One region of the Pseudomonas sp. YNh genome, then DNA from elsewhere that is predicted to be linked to it. Evidence: riboswitches for the same ligand, from Rfam matches in the RefSeq annotation. Region 1 holds a riboswitch; each other region holds the start of a gene.

Region 1 (5,191 bases):
TCAGCGACGATTTGAAGCTGTATTCATTCGCCACTTATGCCGAGCGCAAGCTGGAGGCTTTCAACAACTACCGCCTGCCCAACAGCAACGCCTCGATCCCGGAGTTGTTCCCCGACGGGTATTTCCCGCTCAACAACATCAAGGACACCGACTACCAGTGGCTGCTCGGCGCACGTGGCGCCGCCGGTGCCTGGGACTGGGACCTGTCCACCACCTACGGGCGCAACAAGAACCAGCAGTCCAGCGACCTGACCATCAACCCCACCTACGGCCCGGCCTCACCAACCTCGTTCGATGACCTGGCGACGTTGCAGTTCGACCAGTGGGTGAACAACCTGGACATCACCCGCGCCTTCGATGGCCTGTTCGGCCTGGCGGTACCGACCCGCGTCTCGGCCGGCCTGGAGCACCGCTGGGAGCGCTTCCGGACCTTCGCCGGCGACCCAATCGCCTACAGCGTCGGGCCCTACACCTACCCGGCTACCCTGGCAGACGGGCGCCCCAACCCGCTCTATGCGCTGGCCAACGGCCAGACCGCCGTGGGCGCCCAGGCTGCGCTGACCATTCGCCCGGAAGACGAGGCCGATGTGAAGCGCAACAACTATGCCGCCTACATCGACCTCGGCCTGGACCTGACGCCGCGCTGGTACCTGGGCGCCGCCGCGCGCGTCGAGCACTACGACGACGACTCGGGCAACACCGCCAGCTTCAAGCTCAATTCACGCTATGAACTGAGCGAAACCGTGGCGGTACGCGGCACCCTGGGCAGCGGCTTCCGCGCCCCGTCGCTGACCCAGAGCGGCTACACCGTCAGCGACAACCGCACCGCGCTGGACGCCGACGGCAATGTAGTGCCGGCCTTGCGCCGCACCGTGGCGCCCGGCAGTGCCGCCGCGCTGGCATTCGGCGGCGACAAGCTCGACCCGGAGAAATCGCGCAACGCCGGCCTTGGCCTGACCTGGCAACCGGCGCGCCGCACCAGCGTTACCCTGGACACTTACCTGATCGACATTGACGACCGCATCCTGCTCACCGAAAACCTCTACGACCGGCAGAACGGTGCCGGTGCCATTGGCGACATCCTCGAATCGCTGGGCCTGGCACGCACAACCTGGATCAACTACTACACCAACGCCTTCGACACCCGCACCCGCGGCCTCGACCTGGTGGGCGACCACACCAGCGAGTTCGGTGCCTGGGGCGATGTGCGCTGGACCTTGGGCTTCAACTGGAACAAGACGACCGTACGCGGCACCCGGGGTACGCCCGCAGCGCTGGCCGCCGCCGGTATCGACGTGGTCGGCCATGGCCGCGAGGGCGACCTGGTGGCAGCCTCGCCGAGAACCAAATGGGTACTGGGCAGCCAGTGGTTGCTGGGCAGCTTCACCGGCACCTTGCAGACCACCCGCTACGGCAAGGTCGAAACCTGGCAGCAGAACCAGGCCCAGGACCGCACCTTCGGCGCCAAGTGGATCACCGACCTGGACCTGTCCTACCTGCTGTTCGACAGCCTGACCGTCAGTGTGGGTGGCACCAACATCTTCAATGTGCGACCCGACAAGAACGGCGTGTACAACGCCAACGGCAACCAGGCGGCGTACGGCAACCCACCGTTCCACCCAGGTGGCGGCTATTGGTACACCAAGCTGGCCTATGACTTCTGAAGCATCTGCACATTTGCTCCTGGCCTGTGGGAGCGGGTTCACCCGCGAAGCATCCAACCCGGTGCATGGCACCGGCAAAGCCGGTGTTCGCGGGTAACCCCACTCCCACAGGTGTACCTTGCACCTTCGGTACTTGGCAATTGACGCAAACCCCGCCCCCATGCTCTCCTTATGCCTCACGTTCAGGTGCCCCCACAGGGGGTGAAACGGGAAACCGGTGCGTCCCAGGCCCTCCATCAGGGCCGGACAAGGCCGGTGCTGCCCCCGCAACGGTAAGCGAGTGAAGCGTCTGTACCACTGTGCCATGTAGTCCGGCATGGGAAGGTGACGCTTTCCAGGAGCCCTGCTCCTCCTCGCAAGCCCGGAGACCGGCCTGGCGTTCATGAACACCCCGCGGTGGGCGGGCGCTGTTGCATTCCCCTGGGCGGCCACGCATCGGGGATGCCGCGCTTGCCCGTTGCCAACAAAAAGCAGAGGAACGCGTCATGCCCGTCACCAGCACCAAGCAGCACAGCCTTGCCACACCCGTCACCCTCAGCCAGCGCGTCGTCATCGCCGTCGGCGCCAGCCTGCTGGGCCTGTGCCTGGTGTACTTCGCCGGCTTTTCGCACATCGAGGCCGTGCACAACGCCGCCCACGACACCCGCCACAGCGCCGCCTTCCCCTGCCACTGAGTACGCCTGATGATCACGCGCATTGCCCGTACCGCGGGCTTCAGCGGGCTGCTTGCGGCCCTGCTGCTGACCCTGCTGCAAAGCTTCTGGGTCGCCCCGCTGATTCTTGAGGCGGAAACCTACGAATCCTCGGCCCCGGCCGCACAGCACGAACATGGTGGCGAAGTGGCCGCCCATGAGCACAGCGCCGAAGCCTGGTCGCCGGAAGACGGTTGGCAGCGGGTGCTGTCCACCACCGGGGGCAACCTGGTGGTCGCAGTCGGCTTCGCCCTTATTCTCGCCGCCCTTTACAGCCTGCGCGAACCGCAGCGTGCCGGCACCGGTGCGCTGTGGGGCCTGGCCGGTTTTGCCGTGTTCTGCCTGGCCCCGACGTTGGGGCTGCCACCGGAGCTGCCCGGCACTGCTGCCGCCGACCTGGGGCAACGCCAGGCCTGGTGGATTGGCACGGCCAGCGCCACGGCCCTTGGCCTGGCCTTGCTGGTGTTCGCCCGCCACTGGCTACTGAAGGCGCTGGGCGCCGTGCTGCTGGTAATCCCCCATGTAATCGGCGCTCCGCAGCCCGAAGTACATGAAAGCCTGGCCCCCGAAGCACTGGAGACCCAGTTCAAGATGGCCTCCTGGCTGACCAACGCTGCCTTCTGGGTAGCCTTGGGCCTGCTCAGTGCGTGGCTGTTCCGCCGCTCCAGCCAGGCCTGATGTCGGCGTTCTACGCCGGCTTCGGCTGCCGCCGGGGCTGCCCGGTGGACACCCTGCAAACCCTGCTGCACCAAGCCCTGGCTAGCCAGGGCCTGGCGCTTGCCGACCTGCGCGGCATTGCCAGTATCAGCCTCAAGGCCGACGAAGCCGGCTTGCAGCAACTGGCCGAACGCCTTGGCTTGCCTTTGGTGCTGTACCATAGCGCGCAACTGCAAGCCTTTGAGCCGCTGCTCAGCCACCGCTCTGCCACAGCCCATGCCCACAGCGGCTGCTGGGGCGTAGCCGAAAGCGCGGCGCTGGCCCTCGCCAGCGAGCAGCCCGGGAGCACAGCCCGGTTGCTGCTGACCCGCCAGGTACTGGGCCCGGCGACCCTCGCCCTGGCCTGCTGAACAATTCGCTCCTCTTTCTTGCAAGGACTTTCCATGACGGTGTATTTCATCGGTGCCGGCCCCGGCGACCCGGAACTGATCACGGTCAAGGGCCAACGGCTGATCCGCCAGTGCCCGGTGATCATCTATGCCGGCTCACTGGTACCTGCTGCCGTGCTCGACGGCCACCAGGCCGAGACCGTGATCAACAGTGCCGAGTTGCACCTGGAGCAGATCATCGCCGCCATGCGCAGCGCGCACGAACAAGGCCAGGACGTGGCCCGGGTGCACAGCGGCGACCCCAGCCTGTACGGCGCCATCGGTGAGCAGATCCGCCACCTGCAGGCGCTGGGCATCGATTACCAGATCATACCCGGGGTCACGGCCACGGCGGCCAGCGCCGCTCTGCTTGGCTGCGAGCTGACCCTGCCACAGGTCGCGCAGACGGTGATCCTCACCCGCTATGGCGACAGTTCGCCAATGCCACCCGGCGAACAACTGGGCGACCTTGCGCGCCATGGCAGCACCCTGGCGATTCACCTGGGGGTCAAGCACCTGTCGCGAATCGTCGAACAACTGCTACCGCACTATGGCGCGCACTGCCCGGTGGCGGTGGTCCATCGTGCCACATGGCCTGACCAAGACTGGGTGCGCGGCACCCTTGGCGATATCGTCGAGCGCGTCGCAGCCAAGGATTTTCGCCGCACGGCGCTGATCCTGGTAGGCCATGTGCTCGGGGACACTCCATTCGCCGAGTCGGCCTTGTACCGTGCCGGGCACGCGCACCTGTACCGCCCTGGCGACTGAGCATTGCCAGCATTGCCACGGGCGTAGCAGACTCCGGGTTCCCGCCTGCGAACAGGAGTCACACCCATGCTGGAATTACGCCCCAACTGCGAGTGCTGCGATACCGACCTGCCGGGCGACAGCCCCGATGTGCTGATCTGCTCCTTCGAATGCACCTTCTGCCGCGCCTGCGCCGATACCCGCTTCAAGGGCCGCTGCCCCAACTGTGCCGGCCAGCTGGTGGCCCGCCCGACGCGGGTCGGCCAGGCGCTGGTCAATAACCCCGCTGCCACCCAACGCGTGAACAAAGCACACGCTGCTTGCGCCTGACTCCACACCTCAAACCAGGCATTGCCGCTTTGATAGGGTGATGCCTTTCCCGTTGCTTGTAGGACTTTTCAACAACAAGCGCGCGGATTATCAACACTTCTATACTCGGCATTACCAAACCTCGGGATTGGTCGTATCTTGCAGCGCTTCCGATTAACCCACTTGCAGACGTATTCCTGAGTGTTCCAGGAAGCGGACCACATCTTGACAGGAGTTTTCCACATGACAACCGTGCTGATCGTCGACGACCACCCCATTGTCCGACTGTCTTTGCGCCTACTACTGGAGCGTGAACGTTTTCATGTCGTTGGCGAGGTGGGTAACGGCAGCGAAGTGGCGCAGGTAGCCCGCGACCTGCGCCCGGACGTGGTAGTGCTCGACATCGGCCTGCCCGGCCTGGACGGCATGGAAGTGATCAAACGCCTGCAGTGCCTGGAGCCAGTGCCCAAGATCATGGTGCTGACCGGCCAGGCCACCGACCTGTACGTGCGGCGCTGTCTGGATGCCGGCATCGGCGCTTTCGTCACCAAGGAAGAAGACCACGAAGCGCTGCTGTTTGCCCTCAAGGCCCTGGTCAAGGGCTATTCGACCTTCCCGCAAATGTCGGTCAACAGCAACTCGCTGGAGAGCGAACCGGTACGCCTGGCCAGCCTGTCGAACCGTGAAATGGAAG
Region 2 (5,191 bases), on a different contig from region 1:
TTGGCCGGCTGTGCTGCCACGGGCGAACCAGGGGCCCAGGCCATAGCCCAGGGCGATGACGCCGATCCATGGCAGCACCGGGTAAGACGTGCGCAGGCGCAGGTTTTCGGAAAATTCAAGCCAGCCACGGTCGTGCAGGATGGCCCATGGCACGTGCAGGGCGGACTCCACGCCAAAGTGCAGGCCGTCGAGCAGGTTGTGACCGGCAACGATGACTGCGCCCAGGGCGAGCAGGGCCGCACGTGGCAGCCATACGAGCAGCGACAGGGCGATCATGCTGACGCCGATGGCCCAGATGACTTGCAGGTAGATGACGCTGGGGGGCAGCTGGAAGGTCCAGGCGAAGTTGACCAGAGTGAACTCCAGCACCACCAGGAACAGCCCGCGCTTGAACAGAAACGCCGAGACATCGCCACGGCCCTGGTGTTTTTCGCCATACAGCCAGGCCGACAGGCCGGTCAGCAGGACGAACACTGGCGCGCACAGGTGGGCCAAGGTACGGCTGAAGAACAGCGAAGGCTCTGTGGCGTCGATGGTCATCGGGTCGCTGACCTGTCGGTGCAGGAAGAACGTTTCGCGGACGTGGTCCAGAAGCATGAACAGAATCACCAGGCCGCGCAGGGCATCGATGCTCTGCAGGCGCTGGGTGATCAGGGAGGGCGTGGCGCTGGCGCTTGTCATGGAGGGTCGCTGATAGGAATGAATGTCATGTGAAATGTTATCTTATAACTATTTGATTAGAGGTGGGTAGGGGTTTTTGTGTTACCTGTGCCGGCCCCTTCGCGGGCTCGCCCGCTCCCACAGAGATATCGCAGTCATCGAAAACTGTGTTGTATCTGTGGGAGCGGGCGAGCCCGCGAAGAGGCCGGCACAGGCAGGCTCAGATCAGAAGGTGTAATCCACCGTCGCAAAGTACGACCGCGGCATCCCCATCAACCACTGCTGCCCGCTGAACGCCGACTGGACATATTCACGATCAAACAGGTTGTTCAACTGCAAGCCCAACTTCACATCCGGCAGCACCTGCCAGGCGATGTTGGCATCGACCACGGTATACCCGGGGGCGCTCTGGGTATTGGCGGTATCGGCATAACGCTCATCTACGTAGCGCGCACCAATGCCGGCCTCTACCTGCTGGCCGAAGCCTTTGCTCAACCACAGGTTGGCAGTACGCCGTGGCACGTTGGCCGGCCGGTTGCCAGCACGGTCCTGAGCCACGCCGCCGACCATCTCGTCGAAGTCGTCATACCTGGCGCGCACCAGCGACGCGTTGGCCGATACCTGCCACTGATGCGCCAGGGCCAGTTCCAGGGTTGCCTCAAGGCCATCGGACGTCTCCTGCCCAGCCTGCTGCTTCTCGTGGGTGATCGGGTCGTCCACCAGCAGTTTCTTCTTGACGATGTGGTAGGCGGCAAGCGTCCATTCGCCACGGCCGTCCCAGAAGCGCTGCTTGAGGCCTACCTCGGTCTGCTTCGCCTCGGTCAGGTCATAGTGCATCTGTGTGGGGCTGAGGCTGATGAGGTTGTTGACCCCCTCCTGGCTGGTGGAGTACTGCCCGTAGAGCGACAGGTCGTCGGTGACGGCGAACACCAGCCCGGCGCGCCAGTTGCCACCTTGCAGGCTGCGGTCGCTGCGGCTGTCGTTGGTCAGGTTGGTGCGGTCGATGTGGTTCTGGTCGCGGCGCACGCCGGTGACCAGCGACAGCCGGTCGCTCAGCTGCAGGCGGTTTTCGGCGAACAGGGCGAAGGTGTGGGTGCTGGACAAGGTTTGCGGGCGCAGCGGCGAGGCGCTGTGAAACCAGCCCGGTTCTGGTTGCCACGGGTCGATGTAGTCGCCGCCCACATCGTTGTAGGGCGCATTGCTGTCGACGTTGAAGCGGACCTTGTTGTATTCCGCGCCGACCACGGTCTTGCTGGCCAGGCCGAACACGCTGTGGTCAAAGGTGAAGGTCTGGCGGTCGCCGAACTGTTCCTGGTTATGCTTGATTTCCAGGTAGCTGCCGCGCTGCAATTGCTGGCGCTCGGCGTCCCAGCTGTAGTCTTCGGCGTTGCGCCAGTGGCGGCGGCTCTTGATATAGTACAGCTGGTTGCTGGCGCTGACGTGGTCGTTCAACGTCCAGTCGGTGGTCAGCCGGGTCCACTCATCGACGTAGTGCTGCACGTCGTTCTGCACGTTGTAGTTTTTCTTGCGCAGGCTGCTGCGGTAGTGCCCGTCGATCAGCGGGGTGCCGTAGTAGTTGGCAGGCTCTGCATCGCCACGGTCGTGGGCAAGGGTAAAGCTGAGGTCGTCACTGGCATCGAAACGCAGCGCGGCACTCAGGGCCAGGCTGCGCGAAGTGGTGCGGTCGACCCAGCCGTTGCCGGCCTGCTGGTTGAGGGTGAGGCGATAGCTCAGGCGCTCGCTGAGGCTGCCGCCGCTGTCCAGGCCCAGCTGCTGGCGGTCCCACGAGCCGTAGCCCAGGCGCAGGTGGTTGCGCACCTCACCGGCAAACGGTTTTTTCGGGATCACGTTGATCACCGCGCCGGTGGCGCCTTCGCCATGCAGTACCGAAGCCGGGCCGCGAATCACATCGATGCGTTCGACCATCCACGGGTCGACAGGGAACGTCTGGGTGCCGGCACCGGTGTACAGGCGGGCGCCGTCGAACAGGGTCATCACCGAGCTGTGGCCGGCAAAGCCGCGGGCGGACAGGCCGGTGCCGCCGTCGCCCGGGGAGCCGACGAAGGTGATGCCCGGCGACCGCGTTACCGCATCCTGCACGGTGAGGTTGTTGCGCTGCTGGATCTGCTCGGCGCTGATGCTGCTGGTGCTGGCCGGTGTTTCCAGGGCGCTGAGGCCAAGGCGCGAGCCTGCCTGGGTTGGCGTGGCCAGGTCGATGGCCCGGCTGTCGAGGGTGTCGGTGATGGCCGTGGAGGGCAAGGCCAGGGGTTGTGGGTCACGGTCATCGGCCAGGGCCGGCAGGGCGACGGCCAGGCAGGCCGCCAGGGGGTGAAGCTTGAACTTACGGGACATGTCGTTCCACTGCTGCAGGAATGAATGGATCCCGGTGGAAAACACGCAAAGGCGAACCATGCAGGCAGGCGCGCGCACGGATTCCGGCCTGCGCCCGCCCACCGCGGGTTGCCAAGTGACGCTCCAGGCCGGTCTCCGGGCTTGCGAGGGGCATGACACCTTCACCTTCCCATGCATGTGCACAGTGGTATCTCGAAGGGGTCGCTCGCTTACCGTTGCGGGGGCAGCGCCGGACTTGTCGTGGGTACCACGACGCACCGGCTTCCCGTTTCACCCTGCGCGCGGCGGCGAAGGGCACCTGAAACTGGCGCGCATCTGACCACTGAAACGCTGTGGCGTCAAATGTTGGCGCCCCATGAATACCGCGATAAAACACAAGGTTGCGCGCGGTTAGTGATTTTTTTTTCGAACTTTTTTCGCGGCGTTTGTCTCGAACCGCACGTTCGCCTTTCGTTATCAAGTCATGGAGACTTCCCGCATGTCTGCTCGTCAACTGTTGCGCCACACCTGCCTGCTCGCTCTGATCGCTGCGCCGCTGGCCGCCACCGCCGCGCCCAGCACCGACCCGCTGTTCACACTTGGTCTGCAGGGCGCCTACGACAAGTTCAAGTTCGAAGGTGGCAGTGAAAGCGACAAGGAACACATGGGCCAAGGCGGCGTGTTCGCCACCTTCGGCAACAAGCTGACAGCCGAATCCGGTTTCATCTACCAGCTCGGCGCCGAAGCCAAATTCGGCAAGAAGAACGACAACAAGCTCAAGGAGGCCCAGGCCGACCTTGACCTTGGCTGGCGTGCGGCGCTGGACGCTCGCAACTTTGTCGACGTGACCGTGGGCGGCGGTTACAGCTGGTCGCGCTTCGAACCGGAAATCAACGACCTCGATACCAAGCTCACGGTGAAATCGCCCTTTGCCAAGGCGGCATTGGGCTACAACCACCAGTTCGACGCCTCGACCTTGCGCGTGGAAGTTGGGGCACGCCACACCCTGGACGGCCGCGCGCGGCTGAAGGTTGACGACTTTGGTAGCGACACGGTCGACCTGAAAGACCGCACCAACCCGTATGCCGAAGTGACGTTGCTGATGAACCAGCAGGGCGGTATGCCGGTGCAGGCGGGTGTTTACTACACCCGAACCGAATACAAGCTGGATGAAGATTCGCCAGCAGCAGACAACACCAAGCTCAAGCGTGACGAGTTTGGGGTGAAGGTGGGCCTGGCCTTCTGAAACTGAGCGTTTAGCAGGCCCGACCTCTTCGCGGGCTTGCCCGCTCCCACAGGGACCGCACAGTCTTTGAATGCTGCGCAGTACTTGTGGTAGCGGGTTCACCCGCGAAGAGGACTAGCCTGCGAGAGAAGATCAGCGCCCGCGACGCCGCGACACCCGCGCCTCGATATTCTTGCGCCCGATCAGCAGTGGCGGCTTCTCCACCACCGGTTCATCCGCCAGCCACTTGTACATCACCAGGCAATCCACCAGCCCCAGGCGGGCATGGCGATAAGCCTTGGGCAAGCGCCCGACCGTTTCGAAGCCCAGCTTGTGCCACAGTGCCACCGCGACTTCATTGCTGGCCACTACCGAGTTGAACTGCAGGGCCAGAAAGCCCTCTTGGCGTGCCAGCTTCTGCGAGTGCTCGCACATCAGGCGCGCCACGCCCCGGCCTCGTGCCTGTTCGCACACCATGTAGCCGCAGTTGCCCACGTGCGCGCCAGGCCCGGCGGCATTGGCCTTCAGGTAATAAGAACCCAGCAGCTCGCCATCCTCTTCGGCCAGCAGCGTGTGCAATGGCAGCTCCAGCCACAGCTGACGGGCCTGATCGATGCTCAGGGCCGGGTCGTATGCGTAAGTTTCAGCGGCCTGGACAATGGCCTGGAAGGTGGGCCAGAAGCGCTCGAAGTCTTCGGCTGTCATGGGGCGAATGTGGATCATGCGGGTTCCTGCAAGGGCTGGGCCGCCAAGTCTGTGGGGCGCGGCGCCGTCGCGCAAGGGCGACGACGCCGTTTGTGCCTAGCCGTTGGCCTTGCCCACCGCATCCATGGCCCGCGCCGAGTACACCAGCGCCGCACCGGCGTTCATCGCCACGGCCACGCCGAGGGCTTCGGCAATTTCCTCGCGGCTGGCACCGTGTTTGACCGCCTGCTGCGAATGCACGGCGATGCAGCCGTCGCAACGGGTGGTCAC
Region 3 (5,191 bases), on a different contig from region 1:
CGACCAGTTGTTCAACACCATAGCGCCAGTAGCCGACACCGCCGTGCAGCGACACCAGGATGACCTTGGCATGGCGCAGCACCTGGTCGACATACAGGTCGACCGAAGCGTGGTTCTGCACCTGCATCGGGTTGGCCAGGCGCAGGCTGGGGAAGCCTTCAGGCAATTGCTCGGCGGTATCGGCGAGCAGCGCCAGGTGCGAATCGCCGCTGCAGAGAATCACCAGCTCGGCGGGTGTCTGGCCGAGATCGGCAATACTGTCGTCCGGCACGAAGCCGCCGGGCTGGGTCCGCAGCAGGTGCACGGGTCAGGCGCCCAAGGCCTGGCGCAGGCGCGCTTCCAGCTGGGCAGCGTCCAGTTCCTGGCCGATCAGCACCAGGCGGGTGATGCGCGGCTCGTCGGCACGCCAGGCGCGGTCGAAGTGCTTGTCGAAACGCGTACCCACGCCTTGTACCAGCAGGCGCATCGGTTTGCCCGGGATGGCCGCGAAACCTTTGGCGCGCAGGATGCCGAATTCCACCACCAGCTGGGTCAGGGCGTCGAGCAGCAGGCTTTCGTCAGCCTCTGGCAGGTCGATGGAGATGGAATCGAAGGCGTCGTGATCATGGTCGTCATGATCATCGCCGTCGTGGTGCGAATCGTGGTGGGTGCGGCGGCCATCGATGTGTGCCTCGGACTCGGCGCCCACGCCCAGCAGCACCTCCAGTGGCAGCTTGCCGCTGCTGGCCTCGACCACCTTGACTGCCGGCGGCAGTTCTTCGGCCACTTCGGCGCGGACCTTGGCCAGGCCTTCCGCGTCGATCAGGTCGGCCTTGTTCAGTACCACCAGGTCGGCGCTGGCCAGCTGATCGGCGAACAGCTCATGCAGTGGCGATTCGTGGTCCAGGTTAGGGTCGAGCTTGCGCTGGGCATCGACCTGGTCCGGGTAGGCGGCAAACGTGCCGGCGGCCACGGCCGGGCTGTCGACCACGGTGATGACCGCGTCGACAGTGCAGGCGTTGCGGATTTCCGGCCACTGGAAGGCTTGCACCAGCGGCTTGGGCAGGGCGAGGCCGCTGGTCTCGATCAGGATGTGGTCCAGGTCGCCGCGGCGAGCTACCAGCTCGCGCATGACCGGGAAGAACTCTTCCTGCACGGTGCAGCACAGGCAGCCGTTGGCCAGTTCATAGACACGGCCGCTGGCTTCTTCCTCGGTGCAACCGATGCTGCACTGCTTGAGGATTTCGCCGTCGATGCCCAGTTCGCCGAATTCGTTGACGATGACCGCAATGCGGCGGCCCTGGGCGTTGTCGAGCATGTGGCGCAGCAAGGTGGTCTTGCCCGAGCCGAGGAAGCCGGTAACGATGGTAACGGGAAGCTTGGCCAGTGTTTTCATGTCGCATTGCCCTTGGCAGAGTGGCGCGGGCATGCAGGACGACAGCCGCGGGCCAGGCCGGCCGGGCTTGTTCGCCACCGGATCACCCCGCCCGGTTGAAAGTCGAAAACGTTGCGAGGCAGGTCTCCTGGCTTGCACCGTTCCATCCCCCGTTCAGTTGAACCGCGGGCTGGCGGGATGACGCCTTCCCGCGCGTTGGCGCAGTGGCTGTGTCGATCCGTTGTCGGTGCTTACAGTTGCGGGGGCAGCCGCGGCTTTTACCGCGTTCCCGTCTTAGCTTCGGCCTGGCCGAAGAACCTCGAAGTGGCAAGGCTACGCAGTGGCTGGCGGGTGGTCAACCATTGCTGCGGGGCGTGCCGACAACTCTTGGCGGCACTGCGGTACAGTGGCGACTTTGCCCACTGTCAAGGACGCCCCATGCCCCTCGCCCCCGCCATACCGGTACTGCGCATCTTCTCGGTCGACAAGGCCAGGGAGTTCTACATGGATTTCCTCGGCTTCAGCCTGGACTGGGAGCACCGCTTCAGCCCGGACCTGCCGTTGTACATGCAGATTCACCGTGATGGCCTGATACTGCACCTTACCGAGCACCATGGCGATGCCTGCCCCGGCTCTACAGTGTTTGCCCGCCTCGACGACCTGCGGGCGCTGGAGCATGAACTGCAAGGCAAACAGTACGGTTACGCCCGGCCCGAAGCCGAGCGCCTGGACTGGGGCCTGCAGATGCAGGTGTGCGACCCGTTCGGCAACCGCCTGCGCTTCTGCCAGCAGATCGATGACGAGGCCAACCTGTGAAGGCGCTGGGCAAACGCGAAATGGCCCGCCTGGAGCGGGAGCTGGTAGCGTGCCTGACGGACGCCTGTGAAACCGCCAAGGCAGAAATCGTCGGGTTCACCTGGCTCACCCATCGCCTGGATCCTGAGAACTTCCCGGCCAGCCTGCGTATTACTTGGGTGTTTGACCAAGAGGCCGAGAAAGTCGCTGCTGTGGCGGGTGAAGCAAAGGCACGCATGCTTGCGCTGACCCGCCAGGCGTTGGACCACGCCGGCATACAACTGGATCACCCGGCCTGGCATGTACGGTTTGACAGCGAAGAGGCCTGCAAACAGAGCCACGGAGGCGACTGGGCCAAGCGCTTGACGGGGCACTGAGCTCAGGGCCAGTCAAGATCGGGCGCCGCTCACGCGGCGCATCGCCGGCAAGCCAGCTCCCACCTGACCGCACCGGCCTGAAGCCAGCGCAGTTCTCACCTTGACCGCGCCGGCCTGGAGGCAGCGCAGTTCCTGTGGGAGCTGGCTTGCCGGCGATGAGGCCCGTGCAGGAAACCCATACACGGCGGGCGGTACTTTACCCGCCCCCAGCGGGCCGTTAGGCTACGCACTCCCCCAGTATGAGGTATTCGTCCAATGCGCCATTAATGCCGCCGTCCATTCGACGGCCAGTCTTCAGCCTCCGGTTTGCTCCGGAGATGTCGCGGCATTTGTGGAGTTGTGCATGACGAACACGTCGATCCTGACGCTGGACAGCGTCTGTTTGGCCTTGCCTGATGGCCGGGTACTGTTTACCGACCTCAACGAAACCTTCGACCAACGGCGTACCGGCCTGGTCGGGCGCAATGGCGTGGGCAAGAGCCTGCTAGGGCAGGTTCTCGCCGGCCAGCGTGCACCGAGCAGCGGCCAGTGCAGGCGCCGTGGGCCTGTCCATCTGCTGAACCAGCAGGTAATCGAGCGCAGCGCCACGCTTGCCGACCTGGCGCAGGTGGGGGCGGTGGTTGCGGCGCTCGAGCGCATCGAGCAAGGCAGCATCAACCCCCAGGATTTCGACACCGTTGGCGAGCGCTGGGATATCCGCGAGCAATTGCAGATGCACCTGCAGCGCAACGGCCTGGGTCACCTTGACTGGCGCCAGCCCGCACGCAGCCTGAGCGGCGGCCAGGCCATGCGCGTGGCGCTGGCAGGCGCATGGCTCAGCGGTGCCGACTACCTGATCCTCGACGAACCGAGCAACCACCTGGACAGCGACGCCCGTGCCCAGCTGCTGAGCATGATCGAGGGCTGGGACCGAGGTTTGCTGGTAATCAGTCACGACCGCAGCCTGCTGGCGCACATGGCACGCATTGTCGAACTGTCCAGCCTGGGGTTGCAGGCCTATGGCGGCAACTACAGCTTCTATGCAGCACAAAAAGCCAGCCAGGTGGCGCAAGCCCAGCAGCAACTTGCCCGGCTGAAGCAGGAGCAACAACGCCAGGCCCGTGAACTGCAGCGCCAGCGCGAAGACCTGGAACGCCATCAGGCCCGGGCCGGGCGTCAAGCCAGGCATGCCAACCAGGCCAAGATCCTGGTCGACCGCCAGCAGGAACGCAGCCAGGCCACGGCGGGCAAGCAGCGGCGTGATCATCGCGATGCCCGGCAAGCATTGCTGGGCAAAGTGCATGACGCCGCCCGCGAGGTCGAGCAAGCCACTGCAATTACCTTGCATGCCCCCACGCCCCAGCGTCATGTCGGCCGCGAAGTGTTGGCCCTGCAGGCACTTCGCTTGCCCCATGGCACCCGCAAACCGCTTGACCTGCGCTTGTGCCTGGGCCAGCGGCTGGGCCTGGTCGGCGCCAATGGCAGTGGCAAGTCCACGCTGCTGAGGCTGCTGAATGGGGAATTACCGGCATCACCCGACATTTTGCGCCGCAGTGGCGAAACTGCCCTGCTCGACCAGCACTGCAGCACGCTGACAGGCCACAGCAGCGTGCTTGAACACCTGCACCAAGCCAACCCGGTGCTGGCCCAGGGCGAATTGCGCAGCCGCCTGGCACAACTGGGCCTGGATGCGGCCCGTATCGAGCTGCCCAGCAGCCTGCTCAGCGGCGGCGAACGGATGAAGGCAGCGCTGGCCGCCGTCCTATACCGCGAGCGCCCCCTCGACCTGTTGCTGCTGGATGAGCCCGGCAACCACCTTGACCTGCCGTCACTGGCAGCCCTGGAGCGCATGCTCCGGCAGTTTCGCGGGGCGCTGATAGTGGCGTCCCATGATGCCGTTTTGCTGGAAAACCTTGAACTGGATGAGTACCTGCAGTTGTAGGAACCGAAAAAAAAGCATCGCAGGCTATCAATTCGTGACTGGCCGTTCCCGATCCGCGACGGATGTATTATGGTGGCGTGGTGCGCGTATAACAGCAGCCCGAGCGATCGGGCACTTGCAAGACAATGAGGGTGTCATGAGCAACGAAAGCATTAACTGGGACAAGCTGGGTTTCGACTACATCAAAACCGACAAACGCTACCTGTCCGTATGGCGCAATGGCGAGTGGGACAAGGGCACCCTGACCGACGACAACGTGCTGCACATCAGTGAAGGCTCCACGGCCCTGCACTACGGCCAGCAATGCTTCGAAGGCCTCAAGGCCTACCGTTGCAAGGACGGCTCGATCAACCTGTTCCGCCCCGACCAGAACGCCGCCCGCATGCAGCGCAGCTGCGCCCGCCTGCTGATGCCGCACGTGCCGACCGATGTGTTCATCGAAGCGTGCAAGCAAGTGGTCAAGGCCAACGAAAAGTTCGTGCCACCGCACGGCAAAGGCGCCCTGTACCTGCGCCCGTTCGTGATCGGCACCGGTGACAACATTGGCGTGCGCACCGCCCCCGAGTTCATCTTCTCGGTCTTCGCCATTCCGGTTGGCTCGTACTTCAAGGGCGGCATGAAGCCGCACAACTTCCAGATCTCCAGCTTCGACCGCGCCGCCCCACAAGGCACCGGCGCAGCCAAGGTCGGTGGCAACTACGCCGCCAGCCTGCAGCCAGGCGCTGAAGCCAAGAAGGCCAACTT

Evidence for each region. Region 1 has a riboswitch for cobalamin ahead of WF331_RS18030 (CbtB domain-containing protein). Riboswitches for the same ligand answer to the same signal wherever they lie in the genome.
Region 2: another riboswitch for cobalamin. It lies ahead of WF331_RS06825 (TonB-dependent receptor); the one in region 1 lies ahead of WF331_RS18030 (CbtB domain-containing protein).
Region 3: another riboswitch for cobalamin. It lies ahead of cobW (cobalamin biosynthesis protein CobW); the one in region 1 lies ahead of WF331_RS18030 (CbtB domain-containing protein).

Annotation. Positions count from the first base shown of each region.
Region 1 covers NZ_JBBMRJ010000017.1:33,927-39,117, forward strand. Annotated here, with positions in the region: gene WF331_RS18025 (TonB-dependent receptor plug domain-containing protein) at 1-1,664, shown strand, start outside; cobalamin riboswitch at 1,832-2,055, shown strand; gene WF331_RS18030 (CbtB domain-containing protein) at 2,150-2,338, shown strand; gene WF331_RS18035 (CbtA family protein) at 2,348-3,034, shown strand; gene WF331_RS18040 (cobalamin biosynthesis protein) at 3,034-3,423, shown strand; gene cobM (precorrin-4 C(11)-methyltransferase) at 3,457-4,209, shown strand; gene WF331_RS18050 (DUF1272 domain-containing protein) at 4,276-4,518, shown strand; gene WF331_RS18055 (response regulator transcription factor) at 4,741-5,191, shown strand, end outside.
Region 2 covers NZ_JBBMRJ010000005.1:218,631-223,821, forward strand. Annotated here, with positions in the region: gene WF331_RS06820 (DUF1624 domain-containing protein) at 1-681, opposite strand, end outside; gene WF331_RS06825 (TonB-dependent receptor) at 886-3,012, opposite strand; cobalamin riboswitch at 3,123-3,329, opposite strand; gene WF331_RS06830 (outer membrane beta-barrel protein) at 3,491-4,237, shown strand; gene WF331_RS06835 (GNAT family N-acetyltransferase) at 4,370-4,939, opposite strand; gene WF331_RS06840 (carboxymuconolactone decarboxylase family protein) at 5,018-5,191, opposite strand, start outside.
Region 3 covers NZ_JBBMRJ010000012.1:140,070-145,260, forward strand. Annotated here, with positions in the region: gene cobN (cobaltochelatase subunit CobN) at 1-304, opposite strand, end outside; gene cobW (cobalamin biosynthesis protein CobW) at 308-1,375, opposite strand; cobalamin riboswitch at 1,476-1,691, opposite strand; gene WF331_RS14885 (glyoxalase superfamily protein) at 1,793-2,170, shown strand; gene WF331_RS14890 (hypothetical protein) at 2,167-2,526, shown strand; gene WF331_RS14895 (ATP-binding cassette domain-containing protein) at 2,870-4,447, shown strand; gene WF331_RS14900 (branched-chain amino acid aminotransferase) at 4,584-5,191, shown strand, end outside.